2 regions of the Streptomyces sp. NPDC039423 genome follow, and region 2 is predicted to be linked to the other one. Evidence: predicted binding sites of a transcription regulator. Region 2 holds the regulator's gene; the other holds the start of a gene.
What was found. Region 2 encodes HrcA, which represses chaperone genes, less so after heat shock. Its sites were predicted from a motif close to TTNGCACTCNGNNNNNCNGAGTGCNAA; they were not measured.
Positions count from the first base shown of each region.

Region 1: groES (co-chaperone GroES) is a predicted target of HrcA. The motif match lies at 2,760-2,786, and genes of this name have one in related genera.

Region 1 is NZ_JBVKAH010000002.1:205,751-216,958, forward strand. Features, by position in the region: gene ACZ7LK_RS06960 (hypothetical protein) at 1-160, shown strand, start outside; gene ACZ7LK_RS06965 (THUMP-like domain-containing protein) at 170-1,354, opposite strand; gene ACZ7LK_RS06970 (polysaccharide deacetylase family protein) at 1,437-2,417, shown strand; gene ACZ7LK_RS06975 (hypothetical protein) at 2,414-2,728, shown strand; gene groES (co-chaperone GroES) at 2,886-3,194, shown strand; gene groL (chaperonin GroEL) at 3,314-4,942, shown strand; gene ACZ7LK_RS06990 (hydroxyacid dehydrogenase) at 5,042-6,082, opposite strand; gene ACZ7LK_RS06995 (SDR family NAD(P)-dependent oxidoreductase) at 6,256-7,029, opposite strand; gene ACZ7LK_RS07000 (MOSC domain-containing protein) at 7,153-7,821, opposite strand; gene ACZ7LK_RS07005 (LysR family transcriptional regulator) at 7,902-8,795, shown strand; gene ACZ7LK_RS07010 (WhiB family transcriptional regulator) at 8,903-9,223, opposite strand; gene ACZ7LK_RS07015 (response regulator transcription factor) at 9,614-10,225, shown strand; gene ACZ7LK_RS07020 (sigma-70 family RNA polymerase sigma factor) at 10,459-11,046, shown strand; gene guaB (IMP dehydrogenase) at 11,208-11,208, shown strand, end outside.
Region 2 is NZ_JBVKAH010000001.1:497,365-508,572, forward strand. Features, by position in the region: gene lepA (translation elongation factor 4) at 1-1,657, shown strand, start outside; gene ACZ7LK_RS02125 (AMP-dependent synthetase/ligase) at 1,902-3,791, shown strand; gene ACZ7LK_RS02130 (SpoIIE family protein phosphatase) at 3,995-6,193, shown strand; gene hemW (radical SAM family heme chaperone HemW) at 6,209-7,441, shown strand; gene ACZ7LK_RS02140 (DUF3097 domain-containing protein) at 7,500-8,315, opposite strand; gene ACZ7LK_RS02145 (MBL fold metallo-hydrolase) at 8,326-9,048, opposite strand; gene hrcA (heat-inducible transcriptional repressor HrcA) at 9,216-10,232, shown strand; gene dnaJ (molecular chaperone DnaJ) at 10,233-11,208, shown strand, end outside.

The DNA of each region.
Region 1 (11,208 bases), on a different contig from region 2:
GTACGCCATGGGCGCGGGCCTCGTCCTGTGGGTCCACGGGCTGACCGGCGCGGTGAAGGCGTTCGGGCACCGCCGCCTGGCGCTGCGCCTGGGGAGTGTCCGGAAAGTATCGGCGTCCGCCCGGAGGGCGGGCGGACACGACCTAGGGCTGCCGGCCTGACCCGGCGGGTCAGACGGGCCGGCCGACCAGCATGGCCGGCGCCCCGGCCACGCGGGTGAGGAACACGGTGGCCGCGTGCGGCCCCTTCGGCTTGAGCTTGCGGCGCAGTTCCTCCGGTTCGACCGCCGAGCCCCGCTTCTTCACGGTGAGGGTGCCCACCTCGCGCTCCCGGAGCAGGGCCTTCAGCTTCTTGAGGTTGAAGGGCAGCTCGTCGGTGATCTCGTAGGCGGTGGCGTACGGGGTGGGGCGCGGCTCGTCCGCCGTGACGTAGGCGATCGTCGGGTCGATCAGGCCGCCGCCGAGGTCCTCGGCGACCTCGGCGACCAGGTGCGCCCGGATGACGGCGCCGTCCGGCTCGTACAGGTAGCGGCCCACGGGGCGGACCGGCGGGTCGGGCAGGCCCCGGCCGGTGAGGGTGTGCCCGCCCGGCAGCAGGGTCGCGCTGACCGTCCCGGGGCGGGTGCCGAACCACAGCACGGCCTCCTTGACGTCACCGCCGTCCGAGACCCACTCGGCCGCCGCCTCCGCGGGGACCGTCTCGTGCGGGATGCCCGGGGCGATCTTCAGCGCCGCGTGCGGGGCCTTCCGGGCCGCCTCGACGGCCCAGGAGAGGGGCGGCGAGTACGCCTCCGGGTCGAAGATCCGGCCCCCGCCCCTGCCGCCGCGCCGCGCCGGGTCGACGAAGACCGCGTCGTACGGGGAGGTGTCGACCTCCGTGACGTCGGCGCAGCGCACCTCGATCAGCCCGGCCAGGTCCAGCGCGGCGGCGTTGGCGCGGGCGGCCTCGGCGGTCAGCGGGTCGCGGTCGACGGCGAGGACCCGGATCCCGGCGCGGGCCAGCGCGATCGCGTCGCCGCCGATGCCGCCGCACAGGTCGGCGACGCTGCGCACGCCGAGGCGGGCGAAGGAGGCGGCGCGGTGCTCGGCGACCGCCTTGCGGGTGGACTGCTCGACGCCGCCGGGCGTGAAGTACATCCGGTGGGCGTCCCGCTCGCCGAACTTGGCCACCGCCCGCTGCCGCAGCCGCGCCTGTCCGATCGCGGCGGTGACCAGGGCCGCCGGGTGCTCGCGGCGCAGCCGGGAGGCGACGGCCAGTTCCTGGGCGGGCGTGTGGTCGCGCAGGGTGCTGAGCAGGGCCTGGCCCTCGTCGGTGAGGAGCGCGGAGAAGGCGGCGAGATCGGTCACCCGGCCCATTGTGGGCCAGCCGGGGGATGGTGCGCGCCAGGCGGCGGTGTCGGCCGGTGGTCCGTGCGGTGCGCTGACAGGATGCGGCGCCATGCAGCTAGTACGACAAAAAGGTCAAAGGGTAAGTGTGCGGGCACGTGTGCTGCTCGCCGCGCTGCTGATCGCGGCGCTCGGCTCGGCCTGCACGGCGGAGACCGGGCCCGGGGGCACCGGCTTCGGAGGGGGGCCGGGGATGGTGCCCGGGACGGGCCCGGACGTGGCCGGGGGCGGCCGGGCGGGCCCCGCCGCCGGGCAGCGGCCCCCCGACGCCTCCTCCGCCCTCACCGCCTACGTCGAGCGGGTCCGGCGCGCCCAGGCGGCCCGTACCCTCGCCGCCAGGAAATGGGGCCTCAGGGCGGCCCCCCTGGTCGCGCCCCCGCCCCCGGCGGCCGGCGACAAGCCGCACATCACCTTCCGCAAGGGCTTCGGCGTCGGCGACCCGGCCCTGCCGCCCGTCTTCACCACCGTCCCCACCACGGAGCGGATCGTGTTCCTCACGATCGACGACGGCGCGGAGAAGGACCCCGAGCTGCTGCGGATGATGGACGAACTCGACATCCCTTACAGCGCCTTCCTCAGCGACTACCTGGTCAAGGAGGACTACGGCTACTTCAAGCGGATGCAGGAGCGGGGCGTGGCCCTGCACAACCACACCCTGAACCACCGCTACATGCCGGCCCTGTCGTACGCGGAGCAGAAGCGCGAGATCTGCGGGCAGCAGGACACCATCGAGAAGCGGTACGGCAAGCGGCCCCCGCTCTTCCGGCCGCCCTACGGCAACTACGACGCCGACACCCTGCGCGCCGCCCGGTCCTGCGGCATCCGGGCCGTACCGCTGTGGGCGGCCGAGGCCTTCCCCGACCACATGGAGTGGCGCGAGTGGGACCGGGACCTGCACCCCGGCGACATCATCCTCACCCACTTCCGGGGGAGGGGGGATTGGAACGGCACCATGGCGGACATGATCCGGCAGGTGATGAACGTCGTCACGGCCAAGGGGTACGCGGTGGCCCGGCTGGAGGACTACGTATGAGCCGCCCGCCCCGGCCGGTGCGGGGGCTCCCGTCGCCGCCCGTCCGGCCGGTGCCGGCGGTCCGGCGGGCGCCGCTGGTGCGACCGGTCCTGGTGGGACTCGTCCTCGCCGCCGCGGCCGGCTGCGCGCCCCCGTCCGTGGCGCCGGCCGTCGACCCGATCGAGCGGCTGGGGCGCAAGGCGGCCCGGCAGGTGTCGGCCCCGTCGCCCGGCGCTCCCGGCCGGGGCCCCACCGCCGGCGACGGGTCGGTGGACGGCCGCCATAGGGCCGTCCGGCGCCACGACCGGGCGGTGAATTGGCACTCCGCTTGACCGAGTGCTAATCGCGGTCATAGTCTCGGCTCTGGCACTCCCCACCGGAGAGTGCCAACACAGCGACGGGCAGGTCCGGCACCCGCGACGACGGATCCACCTGGTCGCCACCTCAGACAGTTAACCCCGTGAGATCTCCGAAGGGGGAGGTCGGATCGTGACGACCACCAGCTCCAAGGTTGCCATCAAGCCGCTCGAGGACCGCATCGTGGTCCAGCCGCTCGACGCCGAGCAGACCACCGCCTCTGGCCTGGTCATCCCGGACACCGCCAAGGAGAAGCCCCAGGAGGGCGTCGTCCTGGCCGTGGGCCCGGGCCGCTTCGAGAACGGCGAGCGCCTGCCGCTCGACGTCAAGACCGGCGACATCGTGCTGTACAGCAAGTACGGCGGCACCGAGGTGAAGTACAGCGGCGAGGAGTACCTCGTCCTCTCGGCTCGCGACGTGCTCGCGATCGTCGAGAAGTAATTCATCCGAGCAGAAATGCTTTTGTGAACCGCGCCCCTGGCCCCCGCTGATGACACATTGCCGGGCGGCGAGGGGCGCGGTTCGTCAACCAGAGTTTCCGAGAGGGCTGAATCGCTCCCATGGCGAAGATCCTGAAGTTCGACGAGGACGCCCGTCGCGCCCTTGAGCGCGGCGTCAACAAGCTTGCCGACACGGTCAAGGTGACGATCGGTCCCAAGGGCCGCAACGTCGTCATCGACAAGAAGTTCGGCGCGCCGACCATCACCAACGACGGTGTGACGATCGCCCGCGAGGTCGAGGTCGAGGACCCGTACGAGAACCTCGGCGCCCAGCTGGTGAAGGAGGTGGCGACCAAGACCAACGACATCGCGGGTGACGGCACCACCACCGCCACCGTCCTGGCCCAGGCGCTGGTCCGCGAGGGTCTGCGCAACGTGGCCGCGGGTGCCTCCCCGGCCGCCCTGAAGAAGGGCATCGACGCCGCGGTCAAGGCCGTCTCCGACGAGCTGCTCGCTTCGGCCCGTCCGATCGACGACAAGGCCGACATCGCCGCGGTGGCCGCGCTCTCCGCGCAGGACCAGCAGGTCGGCGAGCTCATCGCCGAGGCCATGGACAAGGTCGGCAAGGACGGTGTCATCACCGTCGAGGAGTCCAACACCTTCGGCCTGGAGCTCGACTTCACCGAGGGCATGGCCTTCGACAAGGGCTACCTGTCCCCGTACATGGTCAGCGACCAGGAGCGTATGGAGGCCGTCCTCGACGACCCGTACATCCTGATCCACCAGGGCAAGATCTCCGCGATCACGGACCTGCTCCCGCTGCTGGAGAAGGTCATCCAGGCCGGCTCCTCCAAGCCGCTCCTGATCATCGCCGAGGACGTCGAGGGCGAGGCCCTGTCGACCCTGGTCGTCAACAAGATCCGCGGCACGTTCAACGCCGTCGCGGTCAAGGCCCCCGGCTTCGGCGACCGCCGCAAGGCGATGCTCGGCGACATGGCCGCCCTCACCGGCGCCACCGTCATCGCCGAGGAGGTCGGCCTCAAGCTCGACCAGGCCGGTCTGGAGGTGCTCGGCACCGCCCGCCGCGTCACCGTCACCAAGGACGACACCACGATCGTCGACGGCGGCGGCAACAGCGACGACGTGCTCGGCCGGGTCAACCAGATCAAGGCCGAGATCGAGACCACGGACTCCGACTGGGACCGCGAGAAGCTCCAGGAGCGCCTCGCGAAGCTGGCCGGCGGCGTGTGCGTCATCAAGGTCGGCGCCGCCACCGAGGTGGAGCTGAAGGAGAAGAAGCACCGTCTGGAGGACGCGATCTCCGCGACCCGCGCCGCGGTCGAGGAGGGCATCGTCTCCGGTGGTGGCTCCGCGCTGGTCCACGCCGTCAAGGTGCTGGACGGCAACCTCGGCAAGGAGGGCGACGAGGCCACCGGTGTGGCGGTCGTCCGCCGCGCCGCCGTCGAGCCGCTGCGCTGGATCGCCGAGAACGCGGGCCTCGAGGGCTACGTCATCACCTCCAAGGTCTCCGAGCTCGACAAGGGCCAGGGCTTCAACGCCGCCACCGGCGAGTACGGCGACCTGATCAAGGCCGGCGTCATCGACCCGGTCAAGGTCACCCGCTCGGCCCTGGAGAACGCCGCCTCCATCGCCTCCCTGCTGCTCACGACCGAGACCCTGGTCGTCGAGAAGAAGGAAGAGGAGCCGGCGGACGCGGGCCACGGCCACGGTCACGGCCACTCCCACTGACGCCTGCCGAGCGTCACCGAGGCCCGGTGCCCCCGTCGCGGGGGCACCGGGCCTCGGTGTTTTCGCCGCGGGACACCGGGTCCCGTGTTCCCCGCGCCGTCATGCCGAGCGGTCCAGCTCCGACGGGCGCACCGGGTCGGCGAACGGCACCCCCTTCGTGTACCGCTCCAGCTCGTCCAGCGCCCGGTCCGCCATGCGGTGCAGCTCGTTGCCGAGCGAGCCCGCGACGTGCGGGGTGAGCAGCACGTTCGGCAGGGAGTAGAGGGGGGAGTCCTGGGGCGGCGGCTCGGGGTCGGTGACATCGAGGACGGCGTCGAGCCGGCCCGCGGTGAGGTGCGGGAGCAGGGCGGCCCCGTCGACCAGGGAGCCGCGCGAGGTGTTGACGAGCGTCGCGCCGTCCCGCATCAGGGCGAGCTGCGGAGCGCCGATCATATGGCGGGTGGCCGGCAGTTGCGGGGCGTGCACGGACACGATGTCCGCCCGGGCGCACAGCTCGTCCAGACCGGCCGGGAGGACACCGAGCGCGGCGGCCTCGCCGGGCGTGACGTACGGGTCGTACAGCAGCACCTGGAGGTCGAAGGGGCGCAGCAGCTCGATCACCCGGCGGCCGATGCGGGACGCCCCCACGATGCCGACCGTCCGGCGGTGGTTGCCGCTGTCGGCGAGTTCGCTCAGCCAGTCGTGCTCGGCGCGCAGCTCCGCGTACCGCCGCGCGGCGCGCAGCACGCGCTTGCCGGCCAGCAGGATGACGGCCAGCGTGTACTCGGCGACGGGCAGGGTGTTGGCCGCGGCCGCCGAGGCGACCGTGATGCCGCGTTCCCAGCAGGCCCCGGTGACATGGTGCTTGACCGACCCGGCGGCGTGGACGACGGCACGCAGGCGCGGGGCCCGGTCCAGGACGGCCGCGGTGAGCGGCGTGGCGCCCCAGCAGGTGAACAGCACCTCCGCCTCGGCGAGCGCGGCCGCGACCGGGGGCGTGGGGGCGGCCAGGTCGTGGGCGACCAGCCGCGGGTCGGTGCGCGCCAGCGCGGTGAGGCGGGCGCGGTGGGCGTCGGTGAGCAGGCGCCCGGCGATGCCGGGGCCCATGGCGAGCAGCAGCGCGGGGCGCCGGGGGGACCGGTCGCCGGGGACGGGGTGCATCGGGGGCGTGCTCCTCTCGTACGGCCTGGGGCCGGCCGGTGGCGCTGGAGCGAGACGGTAACGAAACCCGGCCCCGGCACGGGAGTACCCCGCCGCCGGTTCCCCCTCCCCGCGCCGCCCTGGCGCCGGGCGCGGCGGACGCCCGGGGGCGGCGGCGTCGACGGGCCGGCGGCCTACCGCGGCCCGTACTTGCGGCCCGCGCGGGAGCTCACGCCGCCGAGCAGGCCGCGCGGCGCCAGTTTCACCACGCCCATCAGGGCCTTGTAGCGCGGGTCGGGCACCGACAGGGTCCTGCCCCGGGCCAGATCGGCCAGCGCCGAGGCGACGAGCTTGTCCGCGTCGAGCCACATCCAGCCCGGGATGTTGTCCGTGCCCATCCCGGCCCGCTCGTGGAACTCCGTGCGCACGAAGCCCGGGCACAGCGCCATCAGCCGCACCCCGCTGCCCGCCAGGTCGCGCGCGGCGCCCTGGGTGAACTGCACGACCCACGCCTTCGACGCCCCGTACGTACCGCGCGGCACGAACGCGGCCACCGACGCGACGTTCACCACGCCGCCCCGGCCCCGGTCCCGCATCGACGCCGTCGCGGCCGACGTCAGCCGCAGCACCGCCTCGCAGTGCACCTTCAGCATCCTCAGCTCGTCGGCCATGGACACCTCCAGGAACCGGCCCTTGTTGCCGAAGCCGGCGTTGTTGATGAGCAGGTCCACCGGTCGCTTGCGGTCGGACAGCCTCGCCTCCACCGCGGCGATGCCGTCCTCCTCGGCCAGGTCGGCGGCCAGGACCTCGGCCTCGATCCCATGCCGGTCGTGCAGCTCGGTCGCCTGCTCCCGCAGCCGCTTCACGTCCCGGGCCACCAGCACCACGTCGCGGCCGTCCGCCGCCAGCCGCCGCGCGAAGGCGGCCCCGATCCCCGCCGTCGCGCCCGTAATCAGTGCAGTCGTCATACGCGGCACGTTAGTGCCCCGCGGCCACACCGGGGCGCCCGGTCCCACGGGGCTGTGGACGAAGCCGCCCGCCATATACGGAGTGTCAGGATCCGCCCGGGCGTAGGCGTCCGGCGCCGCCGGCTACGAGGCGTGCCGCGCGGCGTACTTCAGGGCGGCCTCGCGCACCTCGGGGTCCAGCGCGCCGCCCGCCGCGAGCGTGCGCGGCAGCAGCGCCCGCTCGATGGTGAACGCCCGGAAGGCCAGAGCGACCGTCACGTCGTGGTCCGGCCGGTGCACCACCTCGATCGGGTCCCCCGCCCGTATCTCGCCCGGCTCGACGACCCGCAGGTACGGTCCCGGCGCGGCGCGCAGCGTGAACCGCCGCACCCAGCCCTTCTCGCCCAGCCAGCTCGCGAACGTCCGGCACGGCACCCGGCCGGACGCCACCTCCAGGACCGCCGTCCCGCCGACCCGCCAACGCTCCCCTATGAGCGCGGCGTTCACGTCGAACCCCTCGGTGGTGAGGTTCTCCCCGAAGGCGCCGTTGGCGAGGGGCCGCCCCAACTCGCCCTGCCAGTGGTCCAGGTCCTCGCGCGCGAACGCGTACACCGCCTGGTGGGTCCCCCCGTGGTGCCGCAGGTCGCAGACCGTGTCCCCGGCCACCCCGCTCGCGCCCGCGCCCTTGGGCCCCGGATCGGCCACCCGTACCGGACCCTCGGCCGGCCGCTTGTCGATGCCCGTGGTGCCGCTCGGCGCATCGGTGTAGTCCACGGCCTTGGGCCGCCCCACGTTGACGGTCAGAACTCTCATGGCGACACGCTAATGCGGGCCTACTCAAAGCGGCCAGCGGATATTTCGCGTGCGACCCAAGCAAGGCTTATATTCGAGGGGTGATCGAAGCTCGACACCTGCGCGTCCTCCGCGCCGTCGCCGGCACCGGCTCCTTCTCCGCGGCCGCGCGCGAACTGGGGTGCACCCAGCCCGCCGTCAGCCAGCAGATGAAGGCGCTCGAGTCCTCGGCGGGCACCCCCCTGCTGGTCCGTACGGGCCGGGAGATGCGCCTCACCCAGGCCGGCGAGGCGCTCGTCCGCCACGCCTCCGGCATCCTGGCGGGCCTGACCGCGGCCGAGGAGGAGATCGCCGCCATCGCGGGGCTGCGCGCCGGGCGTGTCCGGCTGGTCTCGTTCTCCAGCGGCAGCTCGACCCTGGTCCCCACCGCCCTCGCCGAGCTCCGCGCCGCCCATCCCGGCACCCAGGTGTCCCTGGTCGAGGCCGAGCCGCCCCGGTCGGTCGAGATGCTCCGCGACGGCGACTGCGACGTGGCGCTCGCCTTCCGCTACCGCCCGGCCGTCTCGGAGTGGGACGACCTGGTCGTCCGCCCGCTCCTCGCCGACCGCCTGGTCGGCCTCGTCCCGGAGGGGCACCGGCTGGCCGACGCGGAGGCCGTGGCGATCGGGGAGCTGGCCGAGGAGTCGTGGATCGCGGGCTGCCCGCGATGCCGCCGCCAGCTCGTCGAGGTGTGCGAGGGCGCCGGTTTCACCCCGCGCATCGACTTCGCGACGGACGACTACCCGGCGGTAATCGGCCTGGTCGGCGCGGGCCTCGGGGTCGCGGTCCTGCCCGAGCTGGCCCTCCGCTCGGTCCGCCCCCGGGGTGCCCGGACGGTCGCGGTGGAACCGCCCGTCGAGCGGGAGATCGTCGCCCTCACCCTCCCGGACCTCGCCAAGGTCCCCGCCGTCGCGGCCACCCTCGACCGGCTCACCCGCGCGGCCGCCCTCGTCTGAGGCACCGGGCCCGGGCCCGTACCGGAGGGGGGCCCGGGGCGGCCGCCCCGCGGTGCCGTGCGGGGGGCGCCCCGCCGCCCGTGTCCGGTAAATGCAGAAACGTTCCTTCAGGCGCGTGCCGGGCTTCCCGGCGATGTCGTGACGAGACGGTTGCGGGCTCGTCCCATGAGTTCCTCGCGCTCGTCCTCGGTGAGGCCGCCCCATACGCCGTAGGGCTCCCGCACGGCCAGCGCGTGGGCCGCGCACTCCGCGCGGACCGGGCACCGCATGCAGACCTCTTTCGCCGAGTTCTCGCGCGCACTCCGCGCCGCGCCGCGCTCCCCCTCGGGGTGGAAGAAGAGCGAACTGTCGACCCCCCGGCAGGCCGCGAGGAGCTGCCAGTCCCACAGGTCGGCGTTGGGTCCGGGAAGGCGGGAGAAATCTGCCATAGCGCATGTCCCCTTGGTTCCGGTACTGAGCGGGTGAGTGGGCTGATACAGCCACGACCGTACAACTACTGTCTTAGTAGATGTAAATATGACTCATTGCGAATCTAGCCACAGACACCAACAAAGTGAAGGAAAAGCCGCTAAATGGGGCATAGCTCTGGGTGAACCCACGGTGACCTGCGTCGCTCTCCTCCGTACGCGCTCCCTCACGTAGAGTGCCGAAGGGGGAGGGCGGACCCGTAACTCTTTCGAGTGACCGTCGTTGAGAGTGCGGAGGCGGTTGAAAGAACAAGCGCTCGGGCGGATGTCCGGGGGCGTCAACCGCACAGGTGACGATACGTAACCAGCCTGGAGGCTCAAGGTGACGCGCATCAGCTGCGGAGGACGGCCATGACATCCGTCCTCGTCTGCGACGACTCCCCGCTTGCCCGAGAAGCGCTCCGCCGCGCCGTCGCGACGGTGCCCGGCGTCGAGCGCGTGACGACCGCGGCCAACGGCGAGGAAGTCCTCCGCCGCTGGGGCGCGGACCGCTCGGACCTGATTCTGATGGACGTACGCATGCCCGGTCTGGGCGGTGTGGAGACCGTCCGCCGGCTGCTCTCCGCGGACCCCGGCGCCCGCATCATCATGCTCACCGTCGCCGAGGACCTGGACGGCGTGGCGCTCGCCGTCGCCGCCGGTGCCCGTGGCTACCTGCACAAGGACGCCTCGCGTGCCGAGCTGCGGGCCACGGTCACCCAGGCCCTCGCCGACCCGACCTGGCGGCTCGCCCCGCGCCGGCTGCGCTCCGCCGAGATGGGCGCCGCGCCCACCCTCACCGCACGCGAGATCCAGGTGCTGGAGGGCATGAGCCACGGCCGCTCCAACGCCGAGATCGGCCGTGAGCTCTTCCTTTCCGAGGACACGGTGAAGACGCACGCCAGGAGGCTCTTCAAGAAGCTGGGCGCATCGGACCGGGCGCACGCCGTCGCGCTCGGCTTCCGCTGGGGCCTGGTGCGCTAGCGCGTGACCGTATCGATCCCCGTCCGCCGCCCGGCGGACGGGGCGGCGGAGGTCGGATATCCGTTTCCGGGCCGATGCCGCATCCTTGAAGGGTGGAGTTCCTCGGGGACGAGTCGATCGAGCGGGAGGGGAGGGCGCAGGAGATGACGTCCGGCGCACCTGCTCATAACGCTTCGGTGCACAACAGTGGACGCGGTGCCACGGACGGGCGACCGCCAAGGCACCATGGACCGATGCGCGACGACGAGGCGGCCCAGGCCCACGGGGCCATCGGTGCACTCGTACACCGTGCGGTCGACGGCGACGAGCAGGCCACGCACGACCTCCTGGCCCATGTCCACCCCCTTGCCCTGCGCTACTGCCGTACACGGCTCAACCGCCTGCCCGGTGACGCCCGCCACTTCGTCGAGGACCTCGCCCAGGAGGTCTGCGTCGCGGTGCTGATGGCGCTGCCGCGCTACAAGGACACCGGACGGCCCTTCGAGGCCTTCGTCTTCGCCATCGCCGGTCACAAGGTCGCCGACCTCCAGCGGGCCGCCATGCGCCACCCGGGCTCCACCGCCGTTCCCTCCGACGAGATGCCGGAGCGGCCCGACGACTCCCTGGGGCCTGAGGAGCGCGCGCTGCTCAGCGACGACGCCGAGTGGGCCAAGCGCCTGCTCGCCAACCTCCCGGAGAACCAGCGCGAGCTGCTGGTGCTGCGGGTCGCGGTCGGCCTGACCGCCGAGGAGACCGGCCAGATGCTCGGGATGTCGCCGGGCGCGGTCCGGGTCGCCCAGCACCGCGCGCTCAGCCGTCTGCGGGCGCTCGCCGAGCAGTGAGCCGTCCGGGCCGCACCGCTCCCGGAGGGCCGCCACGCGCGCGTGCGGCCGTACGTGTGAACGTACGAACCTTCCGGGTGATCTTGCTCGTGGAATGAGACACGGCCGCGGGCCGTTAGCATGGACATCCGCACCGATCAAGGCCATTTGGGGAAGGTGTCA
Region 2 (11,208 bases):
GGCGGTGCGTCTGCCGTGGGCCCCCACCCAGGGGCCCGGCCAGGGCAGCACTCACATCCTCAACATGATCGACACCCCCGGTCACGTCGACTTCACCTACGAGGTGTCACGGTCCCTGGCCGCGTGCGAGGGCACCATCCTGCTCGTCGACGCCGCCCAGGGCATCGAGGCGCAGACCCTCGCCAACCTCTACCTGGCGATGGAGAACGACCTCACCATCGTCCCGGTCCTGAACAAGATCGACCTGCCGGCCGCCCAGCCGGAGAAGTTCGCCGAGGAGCTGGCGAACCTCGTCGGCTGCGACCCCGACGACGTGCTGCGCGTGTCGGCCAAGACCGGCATCGGCGTCGAGGCGCTGCTCGACCGGGTGGTCAAGGACGTTCCGGCCCCGGTCGGCGTCGCCGACGCCCCAGCCCGCGCGATGATCTTCGACTCGGTGTACGACTCGTACCGCGGTGTCGTCACCTACGTCCGTGTCATCGACGGGCAGCTCAACAAGCGCGAGCGCATCCGCATGATGTCCACCGGCGCGACCCACGAGCTGCTGGAGATCGGGACGAACTCGCCCGAGATGCTCCCGGCCGACGGGCTCGGCGTGGGCGAGGTCGGCTACCTGATCACGGGTGTGAAGGACGTTCGCCAGTCCAAGGTCGGTGACACCATCACCACCCTGCACAAGGGCGCCACGGAGGCCCTGGGTGGCTACAAGGACCCCAAGCCGATGGTGTTCTCCGGCCTCTACCCGCTGGACGGCTCGGACTACCCCGAGCTGCGCGACGCCCTCGACAAGCTCCAGCTCAACGACGCCGCGCTCGTCTACGAGCCGGAGACCTCCGCCGCGCTCGGCTTCGGCTTCCGCGTCGGCTTCCTCGGCCTGCTCCACCTCGACGTCATCCGCGAGCGGCTGGAGCGGGAGTTCGGGCTCGACCTGATCGCCACCGCCCCCAACGTGGTCTACCGCGTGCTCATGGAGGACGGCACCGAGCACACCGTCACCAACCCGAGCGAATTCCCCGAGGGCAAGATCAGCGAGGTGTACGAGCCGGTCGTCCGCGCCACGATCCTCGCCCCCAGCGAGTTCATCGGCTCGATCATGGAGCTGTGCCAGACCCGCCGCGGCACGCTCCTCGGCATGGACTACCTCTCCGAGGACCGGGTCGAGATCCGCTACACGCTGCCGCTCGCCGAGATCGTCTTCGACTTCTTCGACCAGCTCAAGTCCAAGACCCGCGGCTACGCCTCCCTCGACTACGAGCCCACCGGCGAGCAGGCCTCCAGCCTGGTCAAGGTCGACATCCTGCTGCACGGCGACAAGGTCGACGCCTTCTCCGCCATCACGCACAAGGACGCGGCGTACGCGTACGGCGTGCGGCTCGTGGCCAAGCTGCGCGAGCTCATCCCGCGGCAGGCCTTCGAGGTGCCCATCCAGGCCGCCATCGGCTCCCGGGTCATCGCCCGCGAGACGATCCGCGCCATCCGCAAGGACGTCCTCGCCAAGTGCTACGGCGGTGACATCTCCCGGAAGCGGAAGCTGCTGGAGAAGCAGAAGGAGGGCAAGAAGCGGATGAAGATGGTCGGTTCCGTGGAGGTTCCGCAAGAGGCCTTCATCGCGGTGCTGTCCAGCGACGACTCGGCCGGCGGCAAGGCCAAGAAGTAGCCGGGCCCGCACAGCGGCCCGCACACCGCCCGCACGGCGCCCGTTCGTTACCGGACGGGCGCTTTTGCGTGCCCGCGACGTGCGCGGCGGCGCCCGAGTCGTTATGAAGCGGGTATGAACCACCGGGCCATAGGCCCTTACATGGCGGACGACGGCGCTCTAACCTGATCCCGCCCAAGGGTTACTCGCCAGTTAAACAATCATCCCGTCGTGCAGCCCTGCCGCAAGCCGCCCGGAGGACGTCGTGAGCGACACACAGACCCTGATCGAGACCCGACCGCCCTCCGTGGCGAACCTCTTCCTGGAGCGTGTGGCGAAGACCCCGGACGCCGAGGCCTACCGCTACCCGGTCCCCGCGGCCTCGGGCCAGGGCCCCGACGACTGGAGGTCCCTGAGCTGGGGACAGGCCGCGGAGCGCGTCTACGCCATCGCCGCCGGTCTCGTCGACCTCGGCGTACGGCCCGAGGAGTGCGTCGCCCTCGCCTCCGCCACCCGCGTCGAGTGGATCCTCGCCGACCTCGGCGTGATGTGCGCCGGAGCCGCGACCACCACGATCTACCCCCAGACCAACGCCGAGGAGTCCGCTTACATCCTCGCCGACTCCGGGAGCCGCGTCCTGATCGCCGAGGACGCCGCCCAGCTCGCCAAGGCGCGCGAGCGCCGTGCCGACCTGCCGAACCTCGCCCACGTCGTGGTCATCGACCCGGCCGCCGCCGAGGCGGACGCCGGCGACCCGGAGGGCTGGGTGGTCTCCCTCGCCGAGCTCGAGGAGCGCGGCCGCGCCCACCTGGAGAAGAACCCCGAGGCCGTCAGGGACCGGGTCTCCGCCATCACCGCCGACCAGCTCGCCACCCTCATCTACACCTCCGGCACCACCGGCCGCCCCAAGGGCGTACGGCTGCCGCACGACAACTGGTCGTACATGGCCAAGGCCATCGCCGCGACCGGCCTGGTCACCGGGGAGGACGTCCAGTACCTCTGGCTGCCCCTGGCGCATGTCTTCGGCAAGGTGCTGACCTCCGGCCAGATCGAGGTCGGGCACGTCACCGCGGTCGACGGGCGCGTCGACAAGATCATCGAGAACCTGCCGGTCGTCCAGCCGACGTACATGGCCGCCGTGCCCCGCATCTTCGAGAAGGTCTACAACGGCGTGGCGGCCAAGGCGCGGGCCGGCGGCGGCGCCAAGTACAAGATCTTCAAGTGGGCCGCCGAGGTCGCCCGCGAGTACGCCCGGACCAGCCAGGACAACTTCCGCCGCACCGGCCGGGCGACCGTCCCCTTCGGGCTCGGCGCCAAGCACAAGGTCGCCGACGCCCTCGTCTACTCCAAGCTCCGCGAGGCCTTCGGCGGCCGGCTGCGCGCCGCCGTATCCGGCTCCGCCGCCCTCTCGCCCGAGATCGGCTTCTTCTTCTCCGGCGCCGGTATCCACATCCTGGAGGGCTACGGACTCACCGAGTCCAGCGCCGCGTCCTTCGTCAACCCGGGCGAGGCCTACCGCACCGGCACCGTCGGCAAGCCGCTGCCCGGCACCGAGGTGCGGATCGCGGACGATGGCGAGATCCTGCTGCGCGGCCCCGGCATCATGGAGGGCTACCACGGGCTGCCGGAGAAGACGGCCGAGGTCCTGGAGTCGGACGGCTGGTTCCACACCGGCGACATCGGCGAACTGTCCGTCGACGGCTACCTCCGGATCACCGACCGCAAGAAGGACCTGATCAAGACGTCCGGCGGCAAGTACATCGCGCCCGCCGAGGTCGAGGGACAGTTCAAGGCGGTCTGCCCGTACGTCTCCAACATCCTGGTCCACGGCGCCGACCGGAACTACTGCACGGCGCTCATCGCCCTCGACGAGCCCGCGATCCTCGGCTGGGCGGAGGAGCACGGACTGGGCGGCAAGCCCTACGCGGAGGTCGTCGCCACCGCCGAGGTGGAGCGGCTCGTCCAGGGCTACGTGGACCGGCTCAACGAGGGGCTCCAGCGCTGGCAGACCATCAAGCGCTTCCGCCTCCTGCCCCGTGACCTCGACATCGAGCACGGCGAGCTGACGCCCAGCCTGAAGCTCAAGCGCCCGGTGGTGGAGCGCGAGTACAAGCACCTGATCGACGAGATGTACGCCGGGACCAAGGAGGTCTGAGCCTCCCGCTCCCGGGGCGACGGGGGCGGGACCGGGACGAGGCGGGGCCGCGCGAGGAACGCGCGGCCCCGTTCGCGTCGGCGAGTTCGATGACTCGGTGCTTATGTGCGTGCTCGATCTGTCACCCTGTCGGTGTCCGACCACGAGCAGAACCAGGAGCCGACGAGGAGCCGCACGTGGGGTCCTTTCCGACACAGCGCGCGATCACCGGTGAGCTGCCGCTGCCGCCCCACCACCCGCCGCCGGGCCAGTCCGTCACCCGCACCAGCCTGCCGGGCAACCCCCTCGCGCCGTCCGCGGCCCGCCGCTTCGTGCGCGCCGCGCTCGCCGACTGGACCGGCCTGGCGGTGCCCGCCGCCGCGACGATCACCGAGCGGGTCGCCGACGACGCCGTCCTGGTCGCCGGCGAGCTGGTGACCAACGCGGTCGTCCACGCCGGCACCACCGTCGAGCTGCTGATCCGGCTGGAGGACCCCGCCGAGGGCCGGCCCGCCGCCCTCGTCCTGGAGGTCTCCGACCACCACCCCACCCGGGCCGTCCGCCACGACCACCAGCTCGACGAGGACGACGACGGGCTCGACGAGTACGGCCGCGGGCTGCGGCTGGTCGCCGCGCTCGCGGAGTGCTGGGGCATCACCTACCGCCCCGGCCTCAAGACCGTCTGGGGCCGGCTGCCCCTGGACGGCTGGGACGCCTGCCCCGTGCCCGGCGGCGAGCCGGCGATCCGGCGCGGGCTGCGCGCCGCCGAGATCCTCGCCCCGGCGCCGCGCAGGGTGGTGCGCGACGACCACGAGTGGGCCGGCCGGGGGGCGCTGTCGTTCCTGGCCGAGGCGTCCGACCTGCTCGCGGGCCAGCTCGACGAGGACCTGGTCGCCGCGCTCGCCGGCCAGCTCCTGGTGCCGCGCCTGGCCGACTGGTGCGCCTTCTGGCTGGAGGACGACGGCACGCGGGGCGGCGGGCCCCGGCTCGCCCGGGTGTGGCACGCCGACGAGTCGGCCCTGGAGACGCTGCGGTCGGTCCTGGAGAAGGAACCGCCGCGCATGCCGGACCCGCCCCGCACGGGCCCCGTCACCATCCCCTGGCCGACGGCCCCGGCCGGCGCCGCGGCCGGGGCCGGCGCCGGCGCCGCGGCCGGCCGGCACGCGCCACGCCCCGCCCCGGCGGACGGCACCCCCGGCCCGGACGGCCGCCCCGGGGACGGCCGCGCCGACGCCGCCGCGGACCACACGCACGACGCCGCCGCGGACCACACGCACGACGCCGCCGCGGACCACGCCACGCACGGGGCCGCCACGGACGACGGCCGCGACGACATCCCTGACGACGTCACGCGCGACGGCCTCGACGACACCGCCGCCGGCCGGGCCGACGGGCCGTCCCCGGCGGCCGGGGCGGCGGCCGGGGGCACCGCGGTCGCGTACCGGCTCGTCGTAGGAGGTCACGGGCTCGGCACGCTGCTGCTCGGGCGGCGCGGGCGGGCCGGTATCCCCGACGCCGTCTCCGCCCTGGTCGAGGACTTCGCCCGCCGCGTCGCCCTCGCCATCGGCGCGGCCCGCCGCTACACGCGCCAGGTCACCATCAGCCGCATCCTCCAGCGCGGGCTGCTGCCCAGCCAGGTGGCCCACATCCCGGGCGTCGACAGTTGCGTCGTGTACGAGCCGAGCGACGACGGGCTCGCGGGCGGCGACTTCTACGACGTGTTCCAGGCCGGCCCCGGCGCCCGGCGCTGGTGCTTCATGCTCGGCGACGTCCAGGGCAGCGGCCCCGAGGCCGCCGTCGTCACCGGCCTGGCCCGCCCCTGGCTGCGGCTCCTCGCCCGCGAGGACCACGAGGTCGGCCACGTCCTGGACCGGCTGAACCGGCTGCTCCTGGACGACGCCACCGAGGCCGCCGAGGCCGCCGCCTCCATGGTCGCCGCGGCCGGTGACCCGCCCGGCGCGCCACCGCCCCCGGCCCAGCCGCAGTCCCGGTTCCTGTCGCTCCTGTACGGCGACCTCGTCCCTCTCGCCCCCGAGGACGGCGGCGGGGCCCGCTGCACGCTCGCCTCCGCCGGCCACCCGCTGCCGCTGCTGCTGCGTCCGGACGGCACCGTGACGCCCGCCGCCGCGCCCCAGGTGCTGCTGGGCGTCGTCGACGACGTCGCCTACCAGAGCCACACCTTCCACCTGGCGCCCGGCGACACCCTGCTGTGCGTCACGGACGGCGTCACAGAGCGCCGCTCCCGCACGGGCCGGATGTTCGACGACGGGGACGGCCTGGCCGAGGCCCTGGCCGGCTGCGCGGGGCTGCCGGCCCACGAGGTCGCGGAAAGGATCAAGCGCGCGGTCCACGCCTTCGGCGAGACGCCGGTACGGGACGACCTCGCGCTGTTGGTGCTCCAGGCCAGGCAGCGCCCGCGGTGACGGACAATGGGCGGTATGCCTTCCGTACTGCCCGATGGTGAGCCCATGCCCGAGGACGGCGCGCTGCCCGCGTCCGCCCTGCTCGGGGCCGGTGAGCGGCCGCTCGGGTTCTATCTGCACGTGCCGTACTGCGCGACCCGCTGCGGCTACTGCGACTTCAACACCTACACCGCCACCGAGCTGCGCGGCTCCGGCGGAGTGCTCGCCTCCCGCGACAACTACGCCGCGACGCTGACGGACGAGGTGCGGCTCGCCCGCAAGGTCCTGGGCGACGACCCCCGCCCGGTGCGGACCGTGTTCGTCGGGGGCGGCACGCCCACGCTGCTCGCCGCCGCCGACCTCGTGGCGATGCTGGGGGCCGTCCGGGACGAGTTCGGGCTCGCGGACGACGCCGAGATCACCACCGAGGCGAACCCGGAGTCCGTGGACCCCGCGTACCTCGCCGAGCTGCGCGAGGGCGGCTTCAACCGGATCTCCTTCGGCATGCAGAGCGCCCGTCAGCACGTCCTGAGGGTCCTCGACCGCACGCACACCCCCGGGCGGCCGGAGGCGTGCGTCGCGGAGGCGCGGGCGGCGGGTTTCGAGCACGTCAACCTCGACCTGATCTACGGCACGCCCGGCGAGAGCGACGACGACTGGCGCGCCTCGCTCGACGCGGCGATCGGGGCGGGGCCCGACCACGTCAGCGCGTACGCCCTGATCGTCGAGGAGGGCACCGGGCTCGCGAGGCGCATCCGGCGCGGTGAGGTGCCGATGACGGACGACGACGTCCACGCCGACCGGTACCTGATCGCCGAGGAGGTGCTGTCCGGGGCGGGCTTCCAGTGGTACGAGGTCTCCAACTGGGCCACCTCGGACGCGGGGCGGTGCCTGCACAACGAGCTGTACTGGCGCGGCGCCGACTGGTGGGGCGCCGGCCCCGGGGCGCACAGCCACGTCGGGGGCGTGCGGTGGTGGAACGTGAAGCACCCCGGCGCGTACGCCGCCGCGCTGGCGGAGGGGCGTTCACCGGGCGCGGGGCGCGAGGTGCTGTCGGAGGAGGACCGGCGGGTGGAGCGGGTGCTGCTGGAGCTGCGGCTGCGGGAGGGCTGCGAGCTGTCGCTGCTCCGGCCGGCGGGCCTGGCCGCCGCCGAGCGCGCGGTAAGGGACGGGCTCCTGGACACCGGTCCTTACGCCGAGGGGCGGGCCGTGCTGACGCTCCGGGGACGGCTGCTCGCCGACGCCGTGGTGCGGGACCTGGTCGACTGACACGGGCCCTCCGTCGAGAGGGACCCCGCGCCAGGGGCCTGCCGACGGCCCCGTGCCGTCACACGTGCTCGGCGTCGCCGACCGTCACGTGGTCGATCAGTCGTTCCACCGCGCCCAGCAGCTCCGGCTCCAGGTCCTTGTAGGTCCGTACCCGGGACAGGATGTGCTGCCAGGCCGCGCCCGTGTTCTCGGGCCAGCCGAGCGCCCGGCACACCCCGGTCTTCCAGTCCTGGCCGCGCGGCACGGACGGCCACGCCCGGATGCCCACCGACGAGGGCTTCACCGCCTCCCACACGTCGATGTACGGGTGCCCCACGACCAGCGTGTGGGCGTCCGTCACCGAGGCCGCGATACGGGACTCCTTGGACCCGGGGACCAGGTGGTCCACCAGGACCCCGAGGCGGGCGTCGGGGCCCGGGCCGAAGTCCCGCACGATGGCGGGCAGGTCGTCCACGCCCTCCAGGTACTCCACGACCACGCCCTCGACGCGCAGGTCGTCGCCCCACACCCGCTCCACCAGCTCGGCGTCGTGCCGGCCCTCCACGTAGATGCGCCCCGCCCGGGCGACACGCGCGCGTGCGCCCGGCACGGCGATCGAGCCCGAGGCGGTGCGCGACGGGCGCGCCGGGGCGGCGGCCGGGCGCACCAGCGTCACCGGGCGGCCCTCCAGGAGGAAGCCGCGCGGCGCCATCGGGAACACCCGGTGCTTGCCGAACCGGTCCTCCAGGGTCACCGTGCCCGCCTCGCAGCCGATCACCGCCCCGCAGAACCCGGTGCTCACCTCCTCGACCACCAGGTCCGGCTCGGCGGGTACCTCCGGCACCGGGGCCGGACGCTTCCAGGAGGGCGTCAGGTCAGGGTCGTAAGCGCGCATTCGCCAGACGCTACGACACCCCGAACCGGCGGGCCAGCTCATCGCGTTGGGCGCGTACGAACGCGGCGTCGACGACCGCCCCGTGCCCCGGCACGTACAGCGCGTCCCCGCCGCCCAGCTCCAGCAGCCGGTCCAGGGCGGCCGGCCAGCGCGACGGGATGGCGTCCGGGCCCGCCTGCGGGTCGCCGGACTCCTCCACCAGGTCCCCGCACAGGACGACGTCCCTGGAGCCGGGCACGAGCACCGCCAGGTCGTGGCCGCTGTGCCCGGGGCCCACGTTGGCCAGCAGCACCTGGCGCCCGCCCAGCTCCAGGGTCCACTCGCCGGACACCAGGTGGTGCGGGGCCACCAGGACGTCCGCCGCCTCCAGGGCGTCCGTGGCGCCGACCCCGTGCCGCACGGCGTCGGAGCGCAGCCCGTCCCGGTCCCGGATCAGCACGGTGTCGACGCCGACCGCGCCGTACACCTCCGCCCCCGAGAACGCCGCCGTGCCGAGCACATGATCGAAATGCGGATGGCTCAGTGCGATGTGCGTCACTCTCCGGCCGCCCATCAGCGCCTGCGCCTGGGCACGGATCGCGGCGCCCTCACGGAGCGTCGCGCCCGTGTCGAAGAGCAGGGCGCCCTCCTCGCCGACCACCAACGCCGTGGTGGCGTCCCACACGGGCAGCCTCTTGCGGCCCACGCCGTCGGCGAGACGCTCCCACCCGAAGTCTTCCCAACTGACGTCCATACCGCGACGCTATCGGCATCCACCAGCGCCGTCGCGCGGTAGCGTGGTCGGCCGCCCTTGCTAGGGGCGTACCCCGGCGCCGTACACTTGCCGGGGGATGGTTGGCACTCGGGCAGGGCGAGTGCCAGCGCAGCAGACGGAACAACGGCCAGCTGGAGGTGCGCGCGATGCTCAGCGAACGCAGACTCGAGGTACTGCGCGCCATCGTCCAGGACTACGTCGGCACCGAGGAGCCCGTCGGCTCCAAGGCGCTCACGGAGCGCCACAACCTCGGCGTCTCGCCCGCCACCGTGCGCAACGACATGGCGGTGCTGGAGGAGGAGGGCTTCATCGCCCAGCCCCACACCAGCGCGGGCCGCATCCCCACCGACAAGGGGTACCGCCTCTTCGTCGACAGGCTCGCCGGCGTCAAGCCGCTGTCGTCGCCGGAGCGGCGCGCCATCCAGAACTTCCTGGACGGCGCCGTGGACCTCGACGACGTCGTCGGCCGTACGGTGCGGCTGCTCGCGCAGCTCACCCGGCAGGTCGCCGTGGTCCAGTACCCGTCGCTGACGCGCTCCACCGTGCGTCACGTGGAGCTGCTGTCGCTGGCACCGGCCCGGCTGATGCTGGTCCTGATCACCGACACGGGGCGGGTCGAGCAGCGCATGGTCGACTGCCCCGCGCCGTTCGGCGAGACGTCCGTGGCGGACCTGCGGGCGCGGCTCAACAGCCGCGTCGTCGGGCGGCGCTTCACGGACGTGCCGCAGTTGGTGCAGGACCTCCCCGAGTCCTTCGAGGCGGAGGACCGGGGGACCGTCTCCACGGTGCTGGCCACCCTGCTGGAGACCCTGGTGGAGGAGACCGAGGAACGGCTGATGATCGGCGGCACCGCCAATCTCACCCGCTTCGGGCACGACTTCCCCCTGACCATCCGGCCGGTGCTGGAGGCGCTGGAGGAGCAGGTGGTGCTCCTCAAGCTGCTCGGCGAGGCCAAGGACTCGGCCATGACCGTACGTATCGGGCACGAGAACGCCCACGAGGGCCTCAACTCCACGTCCGTCGTCGCGGTCGGCTACGGTTCGGGCGACGAGGCAGTCGCCAAACTCGGCGTGGTCGGACCGACCCGCATGGACTACCCCGGAACGATGGGAGCGGTACGCGCAGTGGCACGTTACGTCGGACAGATCCTGGCGGAGTCGTAAGTGGCCACGGACTACTACGCCGTACTCGGCGTACGCCGCGACGCGTCCCAGGACGAGATCAAGAAGGCGTTCCGCAGGCTCGCCCGCGAGCTGCACCCGGACGTCAATCCCGATCCGAAGACGCAGGAGCGCTTCAAGGAGATCAACGCCGCCTACGAGGTGCTGTCGGACCCGCAGAAGAAGCAGGTCTACGACCTCGGCGGCGACCCGCTGTCCTCCTCGGGCGGCGCGGGCGCGGGCGGCTTCGGCGCGGGCGGCTTCGGAAACTTCTCCGACATCATGGACGCCTTCTTCGGTACGGCGTCCCAGCGCGGCCCCCGGTCGCGCACCCGGCGCGGCCAGGACGCGATGATCCGCCTGGAGATCGACCTCAACGAGGCGGCCTTCGGCACGACCAAGGACATCCAGGTCGACACGGCCGTCGTCTGCACCACCTGCTCCGGTGAGGGCGCCGCGCCCGGCACCTCGGCGCAGACGTGCGACATGTGCCGCGGCCGTGGCGAGGTCTCGCAGGTCACCCGGTCCTTCCTGGGCCAGGTCATGACCTCCCGCCCCTGCCCCCAGTGCCAGGGCTTCGGCACGGTGGTCCCCACCCCGTGCCCCGAGTGCGCGGGCGACGGCCGGGTCCGGTCCCGCCGTACGCTCACGGTCAAGATCCCGGCCGGTGTGGACAACGGCACCCGTATCCAGCTCGCCGGCGAGGGCGAGGTCGGCCCGGGCGGTGGTCCGGCCGGTGACCTGTACGTCGAGATCCACGAGCTGCCGCACGCGGTCTTCCAGCGGCGGGGCGACGACCTGCACTGCACGGTGACCATTCCGATGACGGCGGCCGCGCTGGGCACGAAGTGCCCGCTGGAGACGCTGGACGGGCTGGAGGAGGTCGACGTCCGCCCCGGGACGCAGTCGGGCCAGTCCATCCCGCTGCACGGGCGCGGAGTGACCCATCTGCGCGGCGGCGGACGCGGTGACCTCATCG